DNA from 3 places in the Arthrobacter sp. SDR-2R genome. Region 3 is predicted to be linked to each of the others. Evidence: riboswitches for the same ligand, from Rfam matches in the RefSeq annotation. Region 3 holds a riboswitch; each other region holds the start of a gene.
The links. Region 3 has a riboswitch for S-adenosylmethionine ahead of AC3ANU_RS19850 (cobalamin-independent methionine synthase II family protein). Riboswitches for the same ligand answer to the same signal wherever they lie in the genome.

Region 1 (7,201 bases), 990 kb from region 3:
CGTTGGGGGAACGGTGCGGAAGATGCAGGCCCACCTGGACCGGCTTGCCGGATCCGCCGCGGCGCTGGACCTGGACATCCCGGACCAGGATGTGTGGCGGCGCGCCATTGCCGCTGCCGTTGCCCGGCACCGTTCGGAGAACCCGCCGGCAGACCCGGCGGCAGATGAACTGGTGGTCAAACTGGTGGTGACCCGCGGCGTGGAAGGCGCGCCCGCCCCCACCGCCTGGGTCCAGGCCTCACCGGCCGGAGCTGCCGCCCGCCGCCAGCGGGAAACGGGCGTCGACGTCATCCTCCTTGACCGCGGCTACGACAGTGACGTGGCCGAACGGGCACCCTGGCTGCTTCTGGGCGCCAAGACGCTCTCCTACGCCGTCAACATGGCAGCGCTGCGCCACGCGCATAAACAGGGCGCCGACGACGTCATCTTCACGTCCTCCGATGGCCGGGTCCTGGAAGGGCCCACCTCCACGGTGCTGCTGGCGCATGTGGAGAAGTCCGACGACGGCACAACAGTGAAGCGCCTCATCACACCACAGCTGGACAGCGGCATCCTGCCTGGAACGTCACAGGGGGCTCTCTTTGCTGCCGCCAAGGCGGCGGGCTGGGAACTGGGCTACGGGCCGCTGGTGCCACAGGACCTCCTGGACGCAGACGCGGTCTGGCTGATCTCCAGTGTCCGCCTGCTGGCGCCCGTGAACCGGATTGACGGCAGGGAGATCGGCACCCCGTCTGTGCAAAAGGAACTGACCACAGAACTGAGCGGACTTTTCGCCGGCATCCATTAGCCCGCAACAGGCAGGGCCGGCCCTTTTCCCGCCCCGGCATCACCCGTAAGGTGTGCACCATGGACTCGCACAAGCTGCCGATCGAAAAACTGTCCTTTGACGACTGCTGGGAACTCCTTGACACCGACACGGTGGGCAGGCTGGCCATCGTGGTGGACGGACATCCGGAAATCTTCCCCGTGAACTACGTTGTCCACCTGCGCAGCATCGTCTTCCGCACGGCACCCGGCTCAAAACTGTGGGACGCGAAAATGGAACGCCCTGCCGCGCTGGAGATCGACGGCTACGACCCCACCACCGAACTGGCCTGGAGCGTGGTGGCGCGGGGCAATACCGGGATCATCGAAGACCAGGCCGTCAAAGATGCGGTGGACAGCCTTGGCCTGGAGCCGTGGCAGCCCGGCGAAAAGGCAAACTACGTCAGGCTGAACGCCAAGGCGCTGACCGGACGCAGGTTCCAGGTGAACCGCCCGGACGTCTGGAACACCCGCCTCCAGGACCGGCGCCGGGCGTCATTCGAATAGCGGCCGCTCAACGACCACACCTTTACACGGCCGCTCCGTCAGGCGCTGGAGCCTGCCGCCTGCCGTGAAAGCTGGGCTTCCAGCCCGGACAGCAGGATGGTGAGCCCTTGGTCAAGCTCCTTGGCGCCGTCGTAGTCAGCCAACGCCGGCGCCAGCGCACGCAGCCGGGGGAATTCCTTCGCGGGCAGCCGGTGGAGCCCCAGCCGCAGCAGCACCTCGTTCTCTTCCGGGTCCACCACGTACTCCTGCAGTTCGTTCAGGAGGTGCCCGTAGAGGAAGCCGTAGTAGGCGCGGTAGACGTGCAGCGCATCCGCCGGCTCGAATCCTGCCGCCACCAGCAGGGTCAGGATCTGCTCCAATGGCCGCAACGTGCCCAGCGGACGCATGCCCAGCGGCGTGGAGAGGGGCCGGGTCACCAGCAGGGGGACAACGTTGGGATGCTTGAGCGCCAGCATCCGCAGGTTGTGGGCGATGCTCCGCAGCTGCGCTTTCCAATCCGGGTCCTCCGGATGAATCGGAAGCTGGTTGAGCACCAGCTCAGAAACCCCGTCCAGCAGCGCCGCGCGGTTCTCGGCGTAGCGGTACAGGCTCATCGGGTCCCGGCCAAGCTCCTGCCCCAGGCGGCGCATGGTCAGTGCATCCAGTCCTTCGGCATCAACCAGTTCCAGGGCCTTGGCCAGCACGACCTCCCTGCTCAGCCTGGCCTTGGCGGGGGTGCGGCCGGAAGCGTGCGGGGGATTCATGGTGTTGTCCTAGCGGTGGAAGTGGCGGCCCGGATTAATCGAGACGGTTGCCTTACTTGTAGTCTACGAGTAAAGTCTACATCGTAGACAGGCGCTGACGACGCTGAGGCCCCAGATGCCTTTCAGGGGACCCAACCTATAGATTCGATGGCCATGTGCAGGGCATCAAATCTTGCTGCTGTAGCCGAACGGCGGCGCCGAGCACTTAGCGAAGGGAAGCCATCATGGCACATTCGCAGTTCGATACTTTTCTCCACGAAGCCACCTACCCCGACCACGCCGCTGGTTCCAGCATGGACCGCGACCGCCTCTACGGCCTGTACACCAGCTGGTGCTTCCTCAACCAGCAGCCGGCCGGCACCGAGTCCACCTTCTGGGCAGCCATGAAGCACCGGATCCCGCCGCGCCGCAACGGGCTGCGCATGAAGGGTCCTGCCGCTGCGGACTACATCATGACCAGCTACCCGGGCCTCGTCTGAGACCCCCGGATTCGTAAGAGGCCACCGGGCAGCCGGGTGGTACATGATCAAATGCTGTGGCGCGCCCGTGCCGCAGCATTTTTCATGCCCCGGGCTAGGTAGGGATGATCCGGAAGAGGAACCTGGTGCGGACCATCACCCAGAGCAGCCCCAGGACCACGGCGTAGGCCACGGTGTTGAGGAAGATGCTTTGCTGCTGCAGGGCCGGGATGTTGGCCACGACGGCGATCAGCACCACGTGCATGATGAAGACGTACAGCGTGGCCCGGCCCAGCGGGACCAGGAACCAGCCCAGGGCCCGGTCCACCGGTTTCCAGTAGGCACTGAGGAATGCGTACGCAGCCACCACCAGGACCAGGACGTTGAGCAGCCGGCCCGGGGCCAGGTATGTCCGGCCGAAGAAGGCGTCATACATTGCCCGGTAGGACGCATCCGGCAGAAGCGCCAGTCGGACGTCATAGGCGTTGGCCAGGTAGGGGTTGCCCCAGGACAGGAAGGCCAAAGCGAATGCTGCCGTGGTGCAGGCAACCACCACCCACGTGTGGCGCGACAGCCACGCTGTGATGCTGCGCCGATGGTAGCCCGCAACCAGCCCAAGCACGAAAAGCACCTGCCACACCAGCAGCGGGAAGGAGTCCTCGAACTGCGAGGGCAGGATCCGGAACCTGGTCATGGCACCTGCCGCATACACGGCAACCGACACCGCCCCGACCCAGATGGCCTTCCCGCGGTTCAGCGCCGCGAGGATCAGCGGGCTGACCAGCAACAGCACCACATAGAGCCCCATGACATTGAACTGCCAGGGACCGAACTGCAGCAGCACGATGGCCGGAAGCACCTGGGGCGGGACGGGGAACTGGAACAGCGATGCCATGCCCGAATAGAGGTCGTAGGTCCGGCCGGCCCCGTTGTGCCCGGCGCCACCGGTCCCCTGGTCCACGAACGTGGTCAGGGCCTCGGTGTGGAAGAACGGGAGCAGGGACAGAAGGAAGACGCCGATCAGCACGGCCAGCGCCGTCAGGTAGAGCTTGCCGGCGCGGCGGGTCGTGAGGTCGACCACCTGCCCGAAGTCCTCCCTGGCCTTGGGCCCGTACACCATGCCCACCACCAGTCCGGAGAACAGGACGAACAGTTCCGCACCCGACACGAAGCCCACGGCCTCCTGGGTGAGCAGCTGGAACAGCGATGCCATGCCCAGGTGGTTCACCACCACAAAGACGATGGCCATCCCGCGCAGCAGATCGATGCGCGAGTCCCTGGCGGAGGGATCCTGGTAGCCCCAGGCCGTGGCTGCGTTGATCCGGCGGGGTATCTGCCACAGGGCCACCAGGAGGATGGCCATGGCGGCGGCAACAGTCCAGGCGGCAGCCCCGGAGAGCGTGTTGGCCCGGACGTAGGTGCTCCCGGATGCCACGTCGGTGACCGGCCCGGTGACCATTGGCGATGCCTTCAGCCTGTCCAGGGCCGCTTTGGCGATGCCCGGCTGTCCCGTGAGCAGCCAGCTGATGCTTGCCACGCCGGTATCCCTGGTGCTGGTGCGCTCGTCCCAGACAACGGCGGCAGTCCGGGCAAAAGCGGGGGAAGTGGCAGTTCCCACCACCTGGTCCCACCAGCCTGCCTTGATGTCCGTTTCCTGCGCGCCGCCGGACGCGGGGCTGTAGAAAGCAGAGGTCTGGAGGAGGAACGGCTTGTTGCGCCCCTCGGAATAGGTGCCGTAGAAGTTTTCGCCGCCGGAGGATGTCAGCATGTCCTGGAGCTCGCCGGCCCTCGGCTCGGAGTTGACGGCGGGGCCGCCGGCCGTGTCGTCGTGATAGGCGGCCAGCCCCACCCAGTCCACTGCGTCGTCACCCGGGTAGTACGGGGCGTAGGCGCTGTCGCTTGAGTTCCAGGCCCCGTCGCCGTTCGTGTCCAGGAGGGAAAAGCCTTCGGTTCCGGGCTGCGGGGCATCCCGGTTGCGGTCAAAGGGGTAGTCCTTGCCCAGGTAAGGCGCCCACACCAAGGTGGCCCGGCCGCCGTCGTACTTCTTGAACGCTGCCGCCACAGCCCTGAAGGCCTGCCGGTACGCGGCGGGCTGCTGGCCCCAGGCCACCCAGCTTGCATTCATGTCCGGGGCGAACCGGATCAGCAACTGCCCCTTGAACCCGGACGTAAGGTCGCGCACCTGCGCTGCGAATGCTTCCGCTTCCGCGGTGCCGAGCTGGTCCAGGGGCACTGACGGCTTCACCGTGAGCAGGGCGTGGGCGCCTAGGGACGCGGCCTGCTGAAGGAAGCCGTCAAGGTCGTTCCGTTCCGAATCGCGGTAGGGGATGGTGATGTCGTGGCCGAAGACGGCCGGACTGGCACCAAGCCGGCCGCTGAAACCTGCGGCGGTGTCCTCGCCCCACTCGAGCACCGCGCCCAGCCAGGGCTTTCCCTTCTCCGGCGCAACGTCCGCCGCATGCGCCGGCGCAGCCGCCAGCAGGGCCAGGAGGCTGACGAGGGCCGCGGCCAGGAACGCCCCGATGGACGGCCGGAGGGTCCCCCGGATGGCGGCCTGGTGGCGCGATGTGTTTGCCCGCATGCTGACAGGACCCCCGGTGCTCATTGCTGTGACGACGGGGCGGCGCCCCGGTAAGAACTTTATCGGCCCCGCGGCCCCGGGCGGCACGTGGCGGGCCGCCCACCTGCGGCGATGTCCGCCGTCGCGCTTTCCTTCAACCCCGCGCCTCCCTTCAGCGCTGCTCAATTACGGAACATGACGACGGCGGCGGTGCGGCTTGGCGCGGCAGATGTTACGTTTTTGGGGAGTAATGAGTACCGGTGTGAAGCCCTGACTGGCCGGTCGGCAACCCTCCCTTTCGCGGCGGGGTGCCTCAGGTGAATACTCGGCATATCGACCGATTCGAGCTGCAAGCGTGAAAGAAGGAGATCCGTCGTGTCTGACGCACCTGCCCCTGACGAAAAATTGTCCTACCGCCTGATCACCGGCCCGGATGACCGTTCATTCTGCGAGCGGATCTCCACGGCCCTGGCCGACGGCTATGTGCTGCACGGCAGCCCGGCAGCCACCTTCAACGGCACCAGCGTGATCGTGGCGCAGGCAGTGGTCCTTCCGGCGGCAATCGCCTCGGCCGATGCCGCGGTTGCCACCGCAGTGGATGAACTGGACGCCGAATTTGAAGGCGAGTTCGACGGCGAGGGCCACGCATGAGCTACGCGGGAGACCTCACGCCCCAGGAAGCATGGGAGAAGCTGGAACAGGGCGCCATCCTGGTGGACGTCCGCACCGAGGGCGAATGGGCCCACATCGGCATTCCGGACACCAAGGCCACGGACAACGACCCCCTCTTCATCCAGTGGACCTTCCCCGGCGGCATCCCCAACCCCGACTTCATCAACGACCTCAGCCAGCAGGCGCCCGAGGACCGTTCAACCGAACTGGTGTTCCTGTGCCGCTCCGGCCAGCGGTCCATCGCGGCAGCCATCGCGGCCACCCGGGCCGGCTTCACCTCCTACAACGTGCTGGAGGGCTTTGAAGGCGAGCCGGACCGCTATGGCGAACGCACCGTCAACGGCTGGAAAAACCGCGGCCTTCCCACCAACCTCGGAAAGAACTAAGTGACCTTCAACCAAGACGCCCCCGGCTGGAACCCCGACACCCAGGCTGTCCGTGGCGGGCTGGACCGCACCAACTTCCAGGAAACGTCCGAGGCCATTTTCCTGAACTCCGGCTTCGTCTACGAATCCGCGGCAGCAGCTGAACGCGCCTTCACCGGCGAGGACGAACGCTTTGTCTACTCCCGCTACGGCAACCCGTCCGTGGCCACCTTCCAGGAGCGGCTCCGGCTGCTGGAAGGCACCGAAGCCTGCTTCGCGACGGCGTCGGGCATGTCCGCGGTGTTCACCGCGCTTGGTGCCCTGCTGGCTGCCGGCGACCGGGTGGTGGCCGCCCGGTCGCTGTTCGGTTCGTGCTTCGTGATTTTGAACGAGATCCTTCCCCGGTGGGGCGTGGAGACCGTCTTCGTGGACGGGCCGGACCTGGACCAGTGGCGCGAGGCCCTCTCCAAGCCCACCACCGCCGTCTTCTTCGAATCCCCGTCCAACCCGATGCAGGAGATCGTGGACATCGCCGCGGTCAGCGAACTTGCGCATGCCGCCGGCGCCAAGGTGGTGGCGGACAACGTCTTCGCCACTCCCCTGCTGCAGCGCTGCGGTGACCTGGGCGCCGACGTCATCGTCTACTCCGGCACCAAGCACATCGACGGCCAGGGCAGGGTCATGGGCGGCGCCATCCTGGGCACCAAGGAGTTCATCGACGGTCCCGTGAAACAGCTCATGCGCCACACCGGGCCCGCACTCTCGGCGTTCAACGCCTGGGTCCTGACCAAGGGCCTGGAGACCATGAGCCTGCGCGTGAACCATTCCTCCGCCACGGCGCTCCGGCTCGCAGAGTGGCTGGAAGAACAGCCCGCCGTGAGCTGGGTGAAGTACCCGCTGCTCAAGTCCCACCCGCAGTACGACCTGGCGGCACGGCAGATGAGCGCCGGCGGTACGGTCCTTACGCTTGAGCTGGCTCCCTCCGGCGGGCGCTCCGGCAAGGAAGCGGCCTTCGCACTGCTGGACGGGCTGCGCATCATCGACATCTCCAACAACCTTGGTGATTCGAAGTCCCTGATCACGCACCCCGCC
Region 2 (7,201 bases), 890 kb from region 3:
GGCTTCCGCTGGGTCAGGATTTCGCGGACCCGGAAGAAGATGCCGGTCCGCCGGGCCAGGCTGGTGGCCCGCCAGGCCGGCAGCGCGGAACGGGCAGCCGCGATGGCTTCCTCTGTCCGTGCCGCCGAGGCAAGCGCCACCTGCTTCTCCTGTTCACCGGTGGCTGGATTGAACACCGGGCCGAAGCGGTCTGCGTCGCTGACGCGGGTGCCGTTGATGTAGTGCGGGATGGTTTCCACGGGGAGTCTCTTTTCCTGCGTTGTGTGGTGCGGGCTAGTTGGCGGACGGCGCCGGGTTGGCGGGTTCGAGTGAGCCGTCCACGAGCTTGATGATCATGGAGCAGTCCTTGCCGGCGTCACCGGCGTCAATAAGCCGCTGGAACAGCTGCTGGACGTGCCTGCCGATCTCCAGGGGCGTGCCGGTATCCTCGGCTGCGCTGATGGCCAGCCCAATGTCCTTGTTCGCCAGCTCTGTGGTGAAGGTGGGCGCGAAGCCGTTGTTCGAGGCTGCGGTAGGAACCACGCCGGGCACCGGGTACCAGGTCCGCAGTGCCCACGAGTCGCCCGAGGAGACAGAGGCAATGTTCCAGAAGACCTGCTTGTCCAGGCCCAGCCGGTCGGCGAGCACAGCGCCCTCCGCGGTGGAGGCCAGGTTGATGAAAAGCATCAGGTTGTTGCAGATCTTGGCCGCCTGCCCCGTGGTGGGGCCGCCCGTGGGGATGATGTTGGCGGCCATGGGGCCGATGTAGCCCGTGGCGTCCGCCACGGCCCCCTCTTCGCCGCCAACCATGAAAGTAAGCGTTCCCGCTTCCGCCCCGCTCATTCCACCCGACACCGGCGCGTCCACGAAGCGGAAGCCGGCGGCAGCAGCGGCGTCGTGCAGTTCCTGGGCGGAGGCGACGTCGATGGTCGAGGAGTCAATCAGCAGCGTCCGGGTGTCCGCGTGCGCCAGCACTCCGTCCCCGCCGAGATACACCGCACGGGCGTGTTCACCCTTGGGCAGCATGGTAAACACGGCGTCCGCACCATCGACCGCTTCGGCGATGCTGGCGGTCCGCTTGACGCCACCTGCTTCAGCGGCTGCCAGGGCTGCCGGGTTGAGGTCGAAACCGCGCACATCATGCCCGGCTTTCGCCAGGTTTACGGACATGTGGCCGCCCATGTTGCCCAGGCCAATCCAACCGATAACTGCCACGAGTAAGCTCCTTTGCTTCCATTCCAGCCGTACTGCCGGCATGTCTGTGTCAACGATCACACCCTGTTAGAGTGCAATCAAGGGGAAAAATCACAGAGGCCATGTGCATTGATGCACATCGAAGGAAGGACCGCAGTGGACCTGAGACGGTTGCCAAGCCCCGACGACCTGCTCATCCTGCTCACCGTTGCCCGCCTGGGCCGGTTCAACGCGGTAGCCGAGACGCTGGGAACAACCCACACCACCATCTCCCGCCGCATCCTCGCCCTGGACAGGCAACTGGGCGGCCGGACTTTGGAACGCAGCCCCCAGGGTTGGGAGCTGACACAGCTCGGTGCCGCGGCCGTGGAAGCGGCAGAGGCGATCGAAGGTACCCTTGGCTCGCTGTCCGGCCTGATCAGCCAGGACCAAAGCACCCTCGCCGGCCTGGTCCGCGTCGCCACGACGGACGGCGTGGGAGCAGTGTTCGTCACCCCGTCGCTGGTGCGGCTCCAGCAGCAAAACCCGCAGCTGAACATCGAAATGCTCAGCGCCACCCGGAAAGTCAGCCAGAACCGGTCGGGCGTGGACCTGGAGATCGTGGTGGGCCGGGCGGACGTCACCACCGCGCAGACAATCTTCCTGAGCAACTACTACCTGCGCCTCTACGCAAGCTCAGCGTATGCCGCCCGGCATGGCCTGCCGGAAACGCTCGACGACGTGGGGCAGCACGCGTTTGTGTCCTACGTCGAGTCCGCACTCCAGGTGGCGGAGCTGGGGCCGCGCTGGTCCTCGCAGCTTCCGCTGCCCAGGACGAGCTTCCAGGCCACCAGCGTGTTCGCCCAGGTGGAGGCGGTACGGCAGGGTGCGGGCATTGGGCTGCTGCCCAACTTCATGGTGGCGGGCTGCGGGGACTTCGTGCCCGTCCTGGCGGCCGACTTTGAGCGCCAGCTCCCCATCTGGGCCGTTGCCCGCCCGGAGTCGCTCCGGTCCGCACCGGTCCAGGCGGTGATTGCGGCACTCAAGGCGGAAATGAAGGAGCGCTCCGGGGTGCTGGCGGGGTAGGCGCGGTTCTTGCGGACCCAGGCCCCCCGAACAAGTCAGGCCTGGAACAGCCGCCTTACCACCTGCCCGGATGCCAGCGCGTCCAGGCCCTCATTGATCTCGCTGAGCGGCCGGGTGTCAGTGTGCAGCAGCTCAACCGGCAGCCTGCCTTCGCGCCAGAACGCCAGGTACTGCGGAATGTCGCGCGCCGGCACGGCATCCCCCATGTAAGAGCCCAGCAGCCGTTTTCCCGCCCCGGCAAACTGCAGGGCCGGCACCGTCAACTGGGCGGACGGATGGGGCAGGCCCACCGACACCACGGCGCCTCCCCGCGTCACCTGCTCCAGGCAGGAGGCGATAACGCCTGCTGATCCCACTGCTTCAATGGCAACGTCCACACCGTCCCCGGACGCTTCCGCGATCAGCCGTGCCGCGTCCTCCGGCGTTCCCACCGATGTGGCGCCGGCGTCGCGGGCCAGCTGGTGCTTGCCTTGGTTTGGATCGATGGCAATGACGTCGGCGGCTCCGGCGAGGCGCGCTGCCATGACGGCTGACAGGCCCACGGCTCCGAGGCCGAACACCGCTACGGACTGCCCCGGACTTACAGCCGCGGTATTCAACACTGCACCCATTCCGGTGAGCACGGCGCAACCAAACATCGCGGCAACCGTGTCCGGGACGTCGTCGTCGATCACCACCACCGATTCCCTTGCCACCACTGCGTAATCGGCGAAGGCCGAGACGCCAAGGTGGTGGTTGATCCGTTCCCCTGCCGGAGTCCGCAGCAGTGCCGGCCCGTGCAGCAGGTCGCCGGAGCCATTGACCTCTGCTGCACGGTGGCAGAGGGCCGGCCGGCCGGCCAGGCATGCACGGCACCCGCCACAGCTCGGCACGAAGACCAGCACCACATGGTCGCCCACGGCCACGTCGGACACGCCGGCCCCCACGGACACCACCCGACCCACCGCCTCGTGGCCCAAGGCCATGGGCAGCGGCCGGACGCGGGAACCGTCCACCACCGAGAGGTCCGAGTGGCAGAGGCTGGAGTAGGTGATGGCAACACCAAGCTCACCGGCGCGGGGCTCCGGCTGCTCCAGTTCCTGCACCAGCAGCGGAGCGGCCTCGGAGTAGGTCTGCTTCCCGTTGCCGGCCCCCGTGGTGGGGGCGGCGGGAACGGTGGAGTACAGGACGGCGGCTTTCACGGATCCTGCTACTTCTTGCGGGCGGCAAGGAGGTCGGCGGTGCCCTGGGCGTCGGCGGCGTCCACGTCGTGCAGCGAGATGCCGCGGGTTTCCTTCAGGAAGTAGACCGCGACGGCGGTAATGGCGCAGGCGATCAGCAGGTAGACCGCCACGGGGACGGAGGACTTGTAGGCGCCCAGGAGCGAGGCGGCGATGATCGGGGCCAGGGATCCTGCCACGATCGACGTCACCTGGTAGCCCAGGGACACCCCGGAGTAGCGCATCCGGGTGGGGAACATTTCCGCCATGATGGCAGGCTGCCCGGCGTACATGAAGGCGTGGAACACCAGGCCGATCATGATGGCGGCCAGGATGATGGCATCGTTCTTGGTGTCCATCATGGGGAAGGCGAAGAAGCCCCAGGTGGCCCCCATGATGGCGCCGGCCATGTAGACGGGCCTGCGGCCAAACCGGTCCGACAGCTTGCCGACCATGGGCACGACTGCGAAGTGCAGGGCGTGGGCAAGGAGCAGCAGGAGGAGGATGCGGGTGGTGTCGGCCTGGACCACGGTTTTCAGGTAGGTGATGGAGAACGTGACCACGAGGTAGTACAGGATGTTTTCCGCCAGGCGCAGGCCCATGGCGGTGAAGACGCCGCGGGGGTAGCGCCGGAATACCTCAGCGACGCCGTAGCCCTTGTGGCCGGCTTCGACCTCTTTGCGGGCTTCGAGGAAGATCGGTGCGTCATTGACCTTGGTGCGGATGTAGTAACCGATCAGGACGATCACCGCGGACAGCCAGAACGCTACGCGCCAGCCCCACCCCAGGAAGGCGTCCTGGGTCAACGTGGAGGACAGGGTGAACAAGACGGCGGTGGCAAGCAGGTTTCCCAGCGGCACTGCCGACTGTGGCCAGCTGGCCCAGAAACCGCGGGATTTGCTGGGGCTGTGTTCGGCCACGAGGAGGACGGCGCCGCCCCACTCGCCGCCAACGGCGAAGCCCTGGGCGAACCGGAGGACCACCAGCAGTGCGGGAGCCCAGTAGCCGATCTGCTGGAACGTGGGCAGGCAGCCCATGAGGAAGGTGGAGACGCCTACCAGGATGATGCTCAGCTGCAGCAGCTTCTTGCGTCCGAACTTGTCGCCGAAGTGGCCAAAGACGATGCCGCCGATGGGGCGCGCCACGAAACCGACGGCATAAGTGAGGAAGGCGGCGATGATGCCATCCAGTTCTGTGCCGGCGTTGGGGAAGAAGGCCTTTCCGAACACCAGGGTGGCAGCCGAGGCGTAGAGGAAGAACTCGTACCACTCAACAACGGTTCCGGCCATGGAGGCCGTAACCACTTTCTTAAGGCCTGAAGCCTTGACGTCGGTTTCCTCTGTGCGCCTTGCGGCGGAGCTTTCCGTACTCATGCGAACTCCTTCGGCGTCGTCGTCGACACCACGGGGACCAATCAATGGCGGCCGGGTGTGATGCACACCACGAACGCACCGGATTCGATTGAGTATGGTCTGCCTGCGGTGCAACCTCAACGCCGATTAGTGCAGAAGGCATCTGCAGGAATGCACATGCGCGGCGCTAGGCCAGGAAGCTGCTCCGGAGCTGGCTGCCCAGCTGCCCGATCTCGGTCAGGAACCCGTCGTGCCCGATCGGCGCCTGGATGACGTGCACGTCCACGTCCCCCGGCAGGGCCTGGGCCAGCTCACGGGACTGCGACGGGAAATACAGCCGGTCCGAATCCACGGCGGCCACGAAGAACCTGGCGGTGGACCTGGCCAGGGTTTCGGCCAGGGTTCCGCGGCCCCGGCAGATGTCATGGCTCATCAGCGCCTCGGTGAGGGCGATATAGCTGTTGGCGTCGAAGCGCTTCACGAGCTTGCTGCCCTGGTGGTCCAGGTAGCTTTCCACCTGGTAGCGGCCGCGGGCGGCCAGAGCCTCACCCTTCAGGGGCGACTCCGGCGCCTGGGGTTCCCGGCCGAAGCGGCCTTCCAGTTCAGCCGCGGACCGGTAGGTGATGTGGGCAATGCGCCGGGCAAGTGCCAGCCCGGCTTCCGGGCAGGGGCCGCCGTAGTAGTCGCCGCCGTTGAAGTGTGGGTCCTGCCGGATGGCCAGGGTCTGGGCCTGCGCGAAGGCGATCTGTTCCGCCGTGCTCGCGGCACCCACGGAGATGACGGCGCAGCGCTGCACCCTCTCCGGGTAGGTCACTGCCCATTCAAGGGCGCGGGCGCCGCCCATGGATCCGCCCAGGACAGCGAACCAGCTGCTGATGCCCAGCTGGTCAGCCAGCCGGGCCTCTGCCACCGTGCTGTCCCGCAGGGTGACCAGGGGGAAGCGGGAGCCCCAGGGGGCTCCGTCCGGGGCGGCCGACGACGGGCCCGTGGACCCGTAGCAGCCGCCCACGATGTTGACGGACACCACGAAGAACTTGTCCGTGTCCACGGGAGCGCCGGGACCGGCCAATTGTTCCCACCAGCCTTCTTCGTCCGTGTCGCCGCGGGTCACGTGGGTGCTGCCGGTCAGGGCGTGCTCGATCAGGATGGCGTTGCTGGCGTCGGCGTTGAGCGTGCCCCAGGTTTCGTAGGCCAGCGTGACGTCCGGGAGGTATCCCCCGGCTTCAAGTTCCAGCCCTCCGATGGAGGCGTAGCGGACAATTCCGTGTTCGGGGATGGTGGTTCGGGCGACGGTAATCGTCATGGCAAGACCTCTTCTACGCGCTTGCCTGCCGTCGTCTGACCGGCAGGCCAGGTCCTCACCCGGGGCACCCCACCGCGGATGGAGGGTTGCCGGCCAGCAAGCCGGGGCTGTCACTGGCACTCATGACCTGGTTCGAGTGTACGAAACACCCCCCGCTCCAGGCCAAGAGTGTGACTGGTTGTGACTTCCCCGCTTGCCGGCCCTCCCGGCGTCAGCCCTGGCGCGCTTTTAGCTCTGGGCGCCTTTGGCAGCGCGGAAACCCGCTTCCAGGTCGGCCAGGATGTCGTCGATGTGCTCCAGGCCAACAGAGAGCCGGACCAGTCCCGGATTCACCCCGGCCACCGCTTGCTGCTCCGGCGAGAGCTGGCTGTGGGTGGTCGACGCCGGGTGGATGACCAGGGAGCGGACGTCGCCGATGTTGGCCACGTGGGAATGCAGCTCCAGGGCGTCGACGAAGCGCTTGCCCGCCTCCGCTCCGCCGGCAAGGTTGAAGGCCACGACGGCGCCCGTTCCCTTGGGCCCGTACTTGCGGCCACGCTCGTACCAGGGGCTGGAGGGCAGCCCGGCGTAGGCGACGGATTCGACGTCGTCCCTTCCTTCCAGCCAGCGCGCCACTTCAGTGGCGTTGGCAACGTGGCGTTCCACCCGCAGGCTCAGCGTCTCCAGGCCCTGGGAGATCAGGAAGGCGTTGAAGGGGGAAACCGCCGAGCCAAGGTCGCGCAGCAGCTGGACGCGGGCCTTGAGGATGTAGGAGAGGTTGGCACCCAGCGCACCGTCGGCGCCTAGGTCGCGGGCGTAGACCAGGCCGTTGTAGGTGGGGTCCGGGGTGTTGAAGCCGGGGAACCGTTCAGGGTCCTTGCCGAAGTCGAATTTGCCGGAATCCACGATCACGCCCGCTATTGCGGAGCCGTGGCCGCCCAGGTATTTGGTGGCGGAGTGGATCACGATGTCCGCACCCCACTCCAGTGGGCGGATCAGGTAGGGCGTGGACAGGGTGTTGTCCACGATCAGTGGCACGCCTGCCTGGTGGGCCACCTCGGAGATGCCTTCGATGTCCAGGACGTCCTGGCGGGGATTGGACACCACTTCACCGAAAAAGAGCTTGGTAT
Region 3 (7,201 bases):
GAGATGTCATGATGTTCTCCCGGTCCGGGCCCTGGTTCGGCGGCCGGCAGCTACGGCCGCCGCGCCCAGCAGCAGGAGGCCGCAGCCCGCGAGCAGTCCCTGGAGCACCGCCGTCCCTGTGTTCGCCAGCGGTGCTGGCGGCCGCTGCCCCGGCGGGGTCACGGCGTCGTCAATGCCTGCAGCGGTGACCCCAATGCCCAAGGTCAGCGACGTGTCCGGTGGATCCTGCGAACCCGCGGGCCGGTAAAGGATGAAGCGGAGGTAAGGTGAGGGGCCGCCGCGCAGATCCCGCAAGGGAACCAGCACGTCCTGACGGTGTTCGGCCAGCGTCACCGGCGCTATGCGCGGCGTGGAACCGATGGGACAGCGCAAATCCCCGCCCAGGCCGCTGCTTCCCTGCCAGGCGACGTCGCATTCGTCCACGGAAACCAGGTAGGTCCCTGTGCCGGCAAGCCCACCGTCCGCAGTCACCTGCAGCGTCGACTCACCGCTGGGTTGGTCCACCGAAATGCCAATCTGCCAACTGAAGGACTCCCCTGCTTGAAGCGCAGGAAGGGCCAATGGATACATCGACGAAGAAAGGGACAGGAAGCCTGCCGCTCCTGTCTCCGGAACCGGAACCAATGGTTCGTCAGCCACCGCTGCGCCGGGCGCAGCGGTGGCCAGCAAAACTGCGATAACCCCCGCGGCTCTTGCGACGCGCCTGAAGCTGGCTCCCGCCATGTCATTTACGACCTTACTGTTGTGGTTTCGCCGGGGGTTCGTCGTCGACCTCCGCCTGGCCAGTTGCACCGTGTCTCGGCCAGTAGGCCCATGTCACCAGCACGGTCACAGCGAGCGTTGCTGCACCCAGGAACTCCGGCCCCCGTGAAGCCATGACCCAAGCTCCTAAGCCGGGAACGGTGATCAGCACCTTCTGCGCCGTGGCCACCTCGTAGGGCAACGGGTCATCCGAAGTGTTAGCGTCGCCGCGAAGCCTTAGCGACGCTGTGGCCCCCTCCACACTGGGCGGGTCAACTGCCACCACGCGGTGGGTCACCAGGGCGGTCGCCGCATCCCGGCGGACCGACACGACGTCGCCCGGGACGAGATCCTTGGCGGTGACCTGCACGGTCAGGGACAGCGCACCGACTGGATAGAGCGGCTCCATCGATCCCGTACGGAAAACGACGAAGGACGCTTTGAAGAAAAGGCCGAGGACCAGGGAGAGGATGCATGCCAGTCCCAGCAGGGCAACGACGGAAAGCAATACCTCCCTGAACCCCCGGGCCACGCTTCCCACCCCCGGCGGGAGCCGGGTTCCGGACGGCACGGCCGCCGCCCGGAACCCGGACTCACGCCTGGCGGACATCCGAAGCACGGGTGGCGGCTACGACTGGCCTACGGTGCTGCTGAAGGTCCACAAGGGGGTGGTCCGCAATCCCTGAAGATCAACGCTTGCATTCGAAGGGAGCGTCATTGCGAAGCAAAGACTCACAGGTGTGCCCGCAGCTGCGTCCGTAGCTCCGGCCGGAAGGTTGATCGGAGTGTCCGAACGGGTGTTCAGGGTCGAGCCAACAGGAACAAGATCAGTTCCATTGGAGGAGAAGTTGGTGGCGTTGCAAAGGTCCTTGTCCACCTCCTTTTTCAGCTGGTACCGAAGAGCACCGTACAGCGCTGCAGAGTTGGTGGCTGAATCAGTTCCGTCGAGCCGGGCAGCCCCCGTCAGCGTGGCCACCAATGATTGGGACTTGTCGGAAGCCCGCAACTGCATCGGGGCGTAGACCGTCGACCCCGGCACGAGATCGTCAGCATTGACGCTGAATGTCAGGGCTCCACCGGGAGCAGTCGGCTCGTCAGCCCAAACCGCCTCGCTTGAAGTACCGGACCACGTGTTCTGCTGCATGTGGTAGACCTTGGTACCCGGGCCGCCGCCGTTCCCGCTCTGGCCGAAGACCCACTCGTTGTCCGTCCACGCAGCGAGAGTGAAGGCTGCGCCGATCCCCAAGACAAGGCCGCCGGCAAGAATAGCGCGGACTTTATTAGCCTTTTGCGAGCGCGGCTTAGCGCTGGTTGATTCAACCATGATTTCCCCCAAATTAGAATTAAACCCCGAACGGTAGGAACCGGGACACTGGTATGGGGGATTATCGGCATTTCCCCCAAAAGACCGATGTTTCTACATCATCATTACTTACTAATTAAAGTCAAGTCGGTGTATTAAATGTTATCAACTGTCGCTTTCTCCGGCGGAATCGTGCGGACGCGCTCCGACGGACGCTGCCGCGCCACATTATGAAACCGAGTTGCCCCGCCGCCACGCTGTCGCTTTAGGTGGGAGTGAACCATCCGGAGCGGCCGAGAGACCTGGCTCAATGACGCCGCAGCAACCACGTCCCGGCAGACTCCTGCCGGCCGAAGGTGCTACTGCCAGGACCGATGGAAAGGAAGATTCCAGCATGTCCCAGAACACCGACCATATCCGCGTGACCCACGCCGGTTCATTGCCCCGCACCCCTGAACTCATTGCGGCCAACGCCGCCAAGGAAGCCGACGGCATCACGCCGGAATTCCTGGAACTCCTCGAAGCCTCCGTAGTGGACGTGGTGCAGCGCCAGAAGGACCTTGGCATCGACATCCCCAACGACGGCGAGTACGGGCACACCATGTCCAGCTCGGTGGATTACGGGGCGTGGTGGAATTACTCCTTCGCCCGGCTCGGGGGCCTTGAGCCAACCACCGTGGACCGCTGGGCCGAGTCCGGCGTCCGCCGCTCGTCCCCCGGCAACGTTGTCCTGACCTCGTTCCCGGACCGGCGCGACCGGCAGGCCTTCAACGAGGCCTACAGCGATCCCGCATCCGGCATCCTCACCCACCGCAGGAGCGTTGCCCAGCCCAAGATCGCCGGACCGCTGACGTACACGGGCCAGGACCTGGTGGCCTCGGACATCCGGAACTTGAGGACCGGGCTCGCCGCCGCAGGCCTCACGGATGGCTTCGTGGCCTCCCTCTCCCCTGGCTCATGCGCGCGGGTAGCCAACGAGTACTACAAGAGCGACGAGGAACTCGTCTACGCCTGCGCTGATGCCATGCGGGAGGAATACAAGGCCATCATCGAGGCCGGCCTTACGGTGCAGCTCGATGATCCGTCCCTGGCCGAAAGCTGGGACCAGATCAATCCCGAGCCGTCCCTGGACGATTACCTGAAGTTCATCCAGCTGCGCGTCGAAGCGACCAACTGGGCGCTGCGCGGCCTGCCGCAGGAACAGATCCGGCTGCACGTGTGCTGGGGATCCTGGCACGGCCCACACACCACGGACATCCCGTTCGCCGACATCATCGGCTCTGTGCTTCAGGTCAACGCCGGCGCCTATTCCTTTGAAGCGGCAAACGTCCGCCACGAACACGAATGGCGGGTGTGGGAGGACACAAAGCTCCCCGAGGGCAAGGTGATCATCCCGGGCGTTGTTTCGCATGCCACCAATGTGGTGGAGCACCCGGACCTGGTGGCGGACCGGATCGTCCGCTTTGCGGACCTCGTGGGCCGCGGGAACGTCATTGCCTCCACCGACTGTGGCCTGGGCGGCAGGGTGCACCCGCAGATCGCCTTCGCCAAGCTGGAGGCACTGGGTGAGGGTGCCCGCCGCGCCTCGAAGCGCCTCTTCTAGCCGCTCCCGCACCGACGCGCCGGCTGTGCCTTCCATCACCGGAAGGGGCGGCCGGCGTTTCGCTTGCCTGGGCTTGCTAAACTGGAGTAGGCCGACCAGGAGTTGGTCCACCCCAATCAACCGCCACTGATGTGCCGTGCCGCCGTGCGCCCATGTCCGTGGCGGCAGCAACGCCAATCCCCGCAGGAGATCCAGCACTTCATGACAGCCCTGGCACCCGAAACATTCCACGAACAGCTCATGAGCCGCCGCTACGAACCCAGCGTTGCCGCCGTCAACGAACTGTGTGATTCCCTGCAAGAGGCCAAGCCCGGAACCGTGGTGCCCTACGTGGACCCCATGCACGACGTGGAGGAATGCCGCATCATCAGCCTGTTCTCCAACATCGGCGAGGTGGATCCGTCCGGGTTCATCACCCCCGGCGACCAGGACGCTGTTACCCGCATGCTGGGGATCCAGTGGAAGCTTGGCCTGCGCCCGGAGTTCGTCATGCCGTGGAACGTCCACCCTTGGCACGTCCCGGGCGAAGCCAACGGCAAGTTCACTCCGGACCAGATCCAGTCAGGCCTGAAGCCCCTGCTGAAGTTCCTGGCCCTGGTCCCCCGCGCCTCGGTGATCGTGGCGCATGGCACCGAAGCCAACCGCCTGGCCAACCTGCTGTTGAAGACCGAGGTGCCCCTCCTCTGGCGCCGCGGCCTGAAGACCTACAAGGTCCGCTCGCTGAGCGGCCGCGCCTTCGCCGGTTCCCCGGCCCGCCAGGAGGAGTACCTGGAGGACATGCGCACTGCCTATGCAGACGCCATGGCCCGCACGGGTATTGCCAAACCTTAAGACCTGCGCCGCTCAGCCTGTGGCATCGGACTCGGTAAACGAAATTCCCGGTGCCGATTCGTCTTCGGCTTCAACCCAGGTGGTGAAGTCGGCGTACGACATCCACGAGTAGTAGTCACAGAACCTGAGACGCGATTTCTCCTGCTTTCCCACGCTTCGCGCAGCTCCTCCTTTCCTCCCCTGGCCCTTCGATTCTTTTAACCGAAATGAGGGACGGCGCATTCCAGGCCGGATACGACGGCGGGCGGTCACCTTCTCATTGAAAGGTGACCGCCCGCCGTCGTTCCCAGCCCGAACCCCTCCCTGGCAATCTGCACCAGGAAACAGTGCGGGCGTGGGCCCAGGGAGTTATTCGCCCTCGATGGCTGCCTTTGCCGTGGGGTCGGAATCGTTCAGGAACTTCTCGATCCGCTCCGGCTCTTCAGCCTCGCCGATGGCCGACGAGGCCCGGCCCAGGGAGTAGAGGGCCCGCAGGAACCCGCGGTTTGGCTCATGCTCCCAGGGGATGGGCCCCACGCCGCGCCAGCCGTTGCGGCGCAGCGCATCCAGTCCGCGGTGGTAACCCACCCGGGCATAGGCGTAGGAGTCGATGGTGCGGCCTTCCGTCCACGCCTCCTCAGCCAGGACGGCCCACAGGAGCGAGGACGTTGGGTGCTTCGCCACCAGGTCCAGGGCCTCCTGGCCGGCCTCAAGCTGCGCGTTCACCTCGGTTTCGGCAGGCAGGAGAGTGGGCTCCGGCCCCATCAGGTTCCGGCGGAACTCGTCCGACATCTAGAAGGTCTTTCCGGCCGAACCGAGCTGCTTGGTGGCTTCCACCACGCGGGCCGCCAGGCCGGCTTCGGCGGAGGCGCCCCAGACGCGGGGGTCGTAGGTCTTCTTGTTGCCCACTTCGCCGTCCACCTTCAGGACGCCGTCGTAGTTCTTGAACATGTGGTCAGCAACCGGACGCGTGTAGGCGTACTGGGTGTCGGTGTCGATGTTCATCTTGATCACGCCGTAGGAGACGGCGTCGGCGATTTCCTGGTCGGAGGAGCCGGAGCCGCCGTGGAACACGAGGTCGAACGGGTTGTCCTTGCCGATCTTCGCGCCCACCTGGGCCTGGATGTCCTTGAGGATCTCCGGGCGGAGCTTGACGCCGCCGGGCTTGTAGACGCCGTGGACGTTGCCGAAGGTCAGGGCCGTGATGTAGCGGCCGTTTTCACCGGAGCCCAGGGCATCGATGGTGGCCAGGGCGTCCTCAACGGTGGTGTACAGCTTGTCGTTGATGGCGTTTTCCACGCCGTCCTCCTCGCCGCCAACGGTGCCGATCTCCACTTCGAGGATCATCTTGGCGGCAGCAGTGCGGCCGAGCAGTTCGCGGGCGATGCGCAGGTTTTCCTGGAGGGTCTCGGCGGAGCCGTCCCACATGTGGGAGTTGAACAGCGGGTTCCGGCCGGCCTTGACCTCAGCCTCGGAAGCAGCCAGCAGGGGCAGGACGAAACCGTCCAGCTTGTCCTTGGGGCAGTGGTCCGTGTGCAGGGCGACGTTGACGCCGTAGTTCTTGGCTACTTCGCGGGCGAAGGCTGCGAAGCCCAGGGAACCGGCAACCATGTCCTTGGTGGATGCGCCGGACCAGTAGGCCGCACCGCCGGTGGAAACCTGGACGATGCCGTCGGACTCCGCCTCGGCGAAGCCGCGGAGCGCTGCGTTGAGCGTCTGCGAGGACGTGACGTTCACGGCCGGGTATGCGAAGCCGCCCGCCTTCGCGCGGTCGATCATTTCGGAGTAGATCTCTGGGGTTGCAATGGGCATGCTGGCTCCTCTGCTGAGTTTCGTCTGTGGGTGGAAGACCCTCAAGTAGACCGCTTACGGCTAGGCACCATCCTAGCCATTCCCGGACCACGAGGGTGTTTCGGGTCACCGCTCAGTAACACTCAGACGTGCTGGTTGAACACGTGCCGCCGGATCCAGGCGTGCATGGCGATGGCGGCTGCCGAGGCGGCGTTGATGGACCGGGTGGAGCCGAACTGCTCGATGGACAGGGTGGCGGCGGCGGCCTGGTGGACTTCGGGGGTCAGGCCCGGGCCCTCCTGTCCGAAGACCAGCACGCAGTCGCGCGGCAGCTCGTAAGTCTCCAGGGGAACCGAGTCCGGGAAGATATCGATGCCGATGATCGCCAGCCCCTCCCCCTGCGCCCACTGGACGAAGTCCTCGACCGTGGGGTGGTGGCGGACGTGCTGGTAGCGGTCGGTGACCATGGCGCCGCGGCGGTTCCATCGCCGCCGGCCGATGATGTGCACCTCTTTGGCGAGGAAGGCGTTGGCGGTGCGCACCACCGTGCCGATGTTCAGGTCGTGCTGCCAGTTCTCGATGGCCACGTGGAAGTTGTGCCGCCGGGAATCGAGCTCCGCCACGATCGCTTCGTGCTTCCAGTAGCGGTACTTGTCCAGGACGTTGCGGCGGTCCCCGTCGGCAAGGAGGTCAGGGTCCCAGTGGTCGCCTTCGGGCAGTTCGCCTTCCCAGGGCCCGACGCCGACCTCCGCCTTTGCGGGCTCGGCCTCCCCGGGCTCGTGGCGGGGTTCGTCTGGCAGGCCGGGCGTTTGGTTCACCCCTCAACACTAGACTGGAGCACTGGAGCATTCATCACCGGTGGAGGTAAACGTGGCAGAAGAAGACCAGGTAGCAGCAAACCCCGCGGTTTACCGCAGCGGCCAGGAGATCGAGTGCTGGCTGACGGACATGGA

Region 1: another riboswitch for S-adenosylmethionine. It lies ahead of AC3ANU_RS03785 (DUF1737 domain-containing protein); the one in region 3 lies ahead of AC3ANU_RS19850 (cobalamin-independent methionine synthase II family protein).
Region 2: another riboswitch for S-adenosylmethionine. It lies ahead of metX (homoserine O-acetyltransferase MetX); the one in region 3 lies ahead of AC3ANU_RS19850 (cobalamin-independent methionine synthase II family protein).

The regions. Positions count from the first base shown of each region.
Region 1 is NZ_CM173231.1:819,904-827,104, reverse strand. It holds gene AC3ANU_RS03810 (aminodeoxychorismate lyase) at 1-787, shown strand, start outside; gene AC3ANU_RS03805 (pyridoxamine 5'-phosphate oxidase family protein) at 847-1,311, shown strand; gene AC3ANU_RS03800 (TetR/AcrR family transcriptional regulator C-terminal domain-containing protein) at 1,350-2,054, opposite strand; gene AC3ANU_RS03795 (hypothetical protein) at 2,279-2,533, shown strand; gene opgC (OpgC domain-containing protein) at 2,628-5,093, opposite strand; SAM riboswitch class IV at 5,319-5,434, shown strand; gene AC3ANU_RS03785 (DUF1737 domain-containing protein) at 5,448-5,723, shown strand; gene AC3ANU_RS03780 (rhodanese-like domain-containing protein) at 5,720-6,130, shown strand; gene AC3ANU_RS03775 (O-succinylhomoserine sulfhydrylase) at 6,131-7,201, shown strand, end outside.
Region 2 is NZ_CM173231.1:3,416,029-3,423,229, forward strand. It holds gene AC3ANU_RS15820 (CoA-acylating methylmalonate-semialdehyde dehydrogenase) at 1-239, opposite strand, end outside; gene mmsB (3-hydroxyisobutyrate dehydrogenase) at 274-1,194, opposite strand; gene AC3ANU_RS15830 (LysR family transcriptional regulator) at 1,336-2,238, shown strand; gene AC3ANU_RS15835 (zinc-binding dehydrogenase) at 2,274-3,419, opposite strand; gene AC3ANU_RS15840 (MFS transporter) at 3,428-4,810, opposite strand; gene metX (homoserine O-acetyltransferase MetX) at 4,977-6,092, opposite strand; SAM riboswitch class IV at 6,105-6,220, opposite strand; gene AC3ANU_RS15850 (bifunctional o-acetylhomoserine/o-acetylserine sulfhydrylase) at 6,321-7,201, opposite strand, start outside.
Region 3 is NZ_CM173231.1:4,309,956-4,317,156, forward strand. It holds gene AC3ANU_RS19830 (choice-of-anchor G family protein) at 1-10, opposite strand, end outside; gene AC3ANU_RS19835 (hypothetical protein) at 7-504, opposite strand; gene AC3ANU_RS19840 (S24/S26 family peptidase) at 737-1,351, opposite strand; gene AC3ANU_RS19845 (SipW-dependent-type signal peptide-containing protein) at 1,370-2,065, opposite strand; SAM riboswitch class I at 2,322-2,425, shown strand; gene AC3ANU_RS19850 (cobalamin-independent methionine synthase II family protein) at 2,439-3,647, shown strand; gene AC3ANU_RS19855 (uracil-DNA glycosylase family protein) at 3,849-4,478, shown strand; gene AC3ANU_RS19860 (hypothetical protein) at 4,491-4,631, opposite strand; gene AC3ANU_RS19865 (DUF3151 domain-containing protein) at 4,827-5,249, opposite strand; gene fbaA (class II fructose-bisphosphate aldolase) at 5,250-6,269, opposite strand; gene AC3ANU_RS19875 (TrmH family RNA methyltransferase) at 6,392-7,066, opposite strand; gene AC3ANU_RS19880 (HAD-IIA family hydrolase) at 7,107-7,201, shown strand, end outside.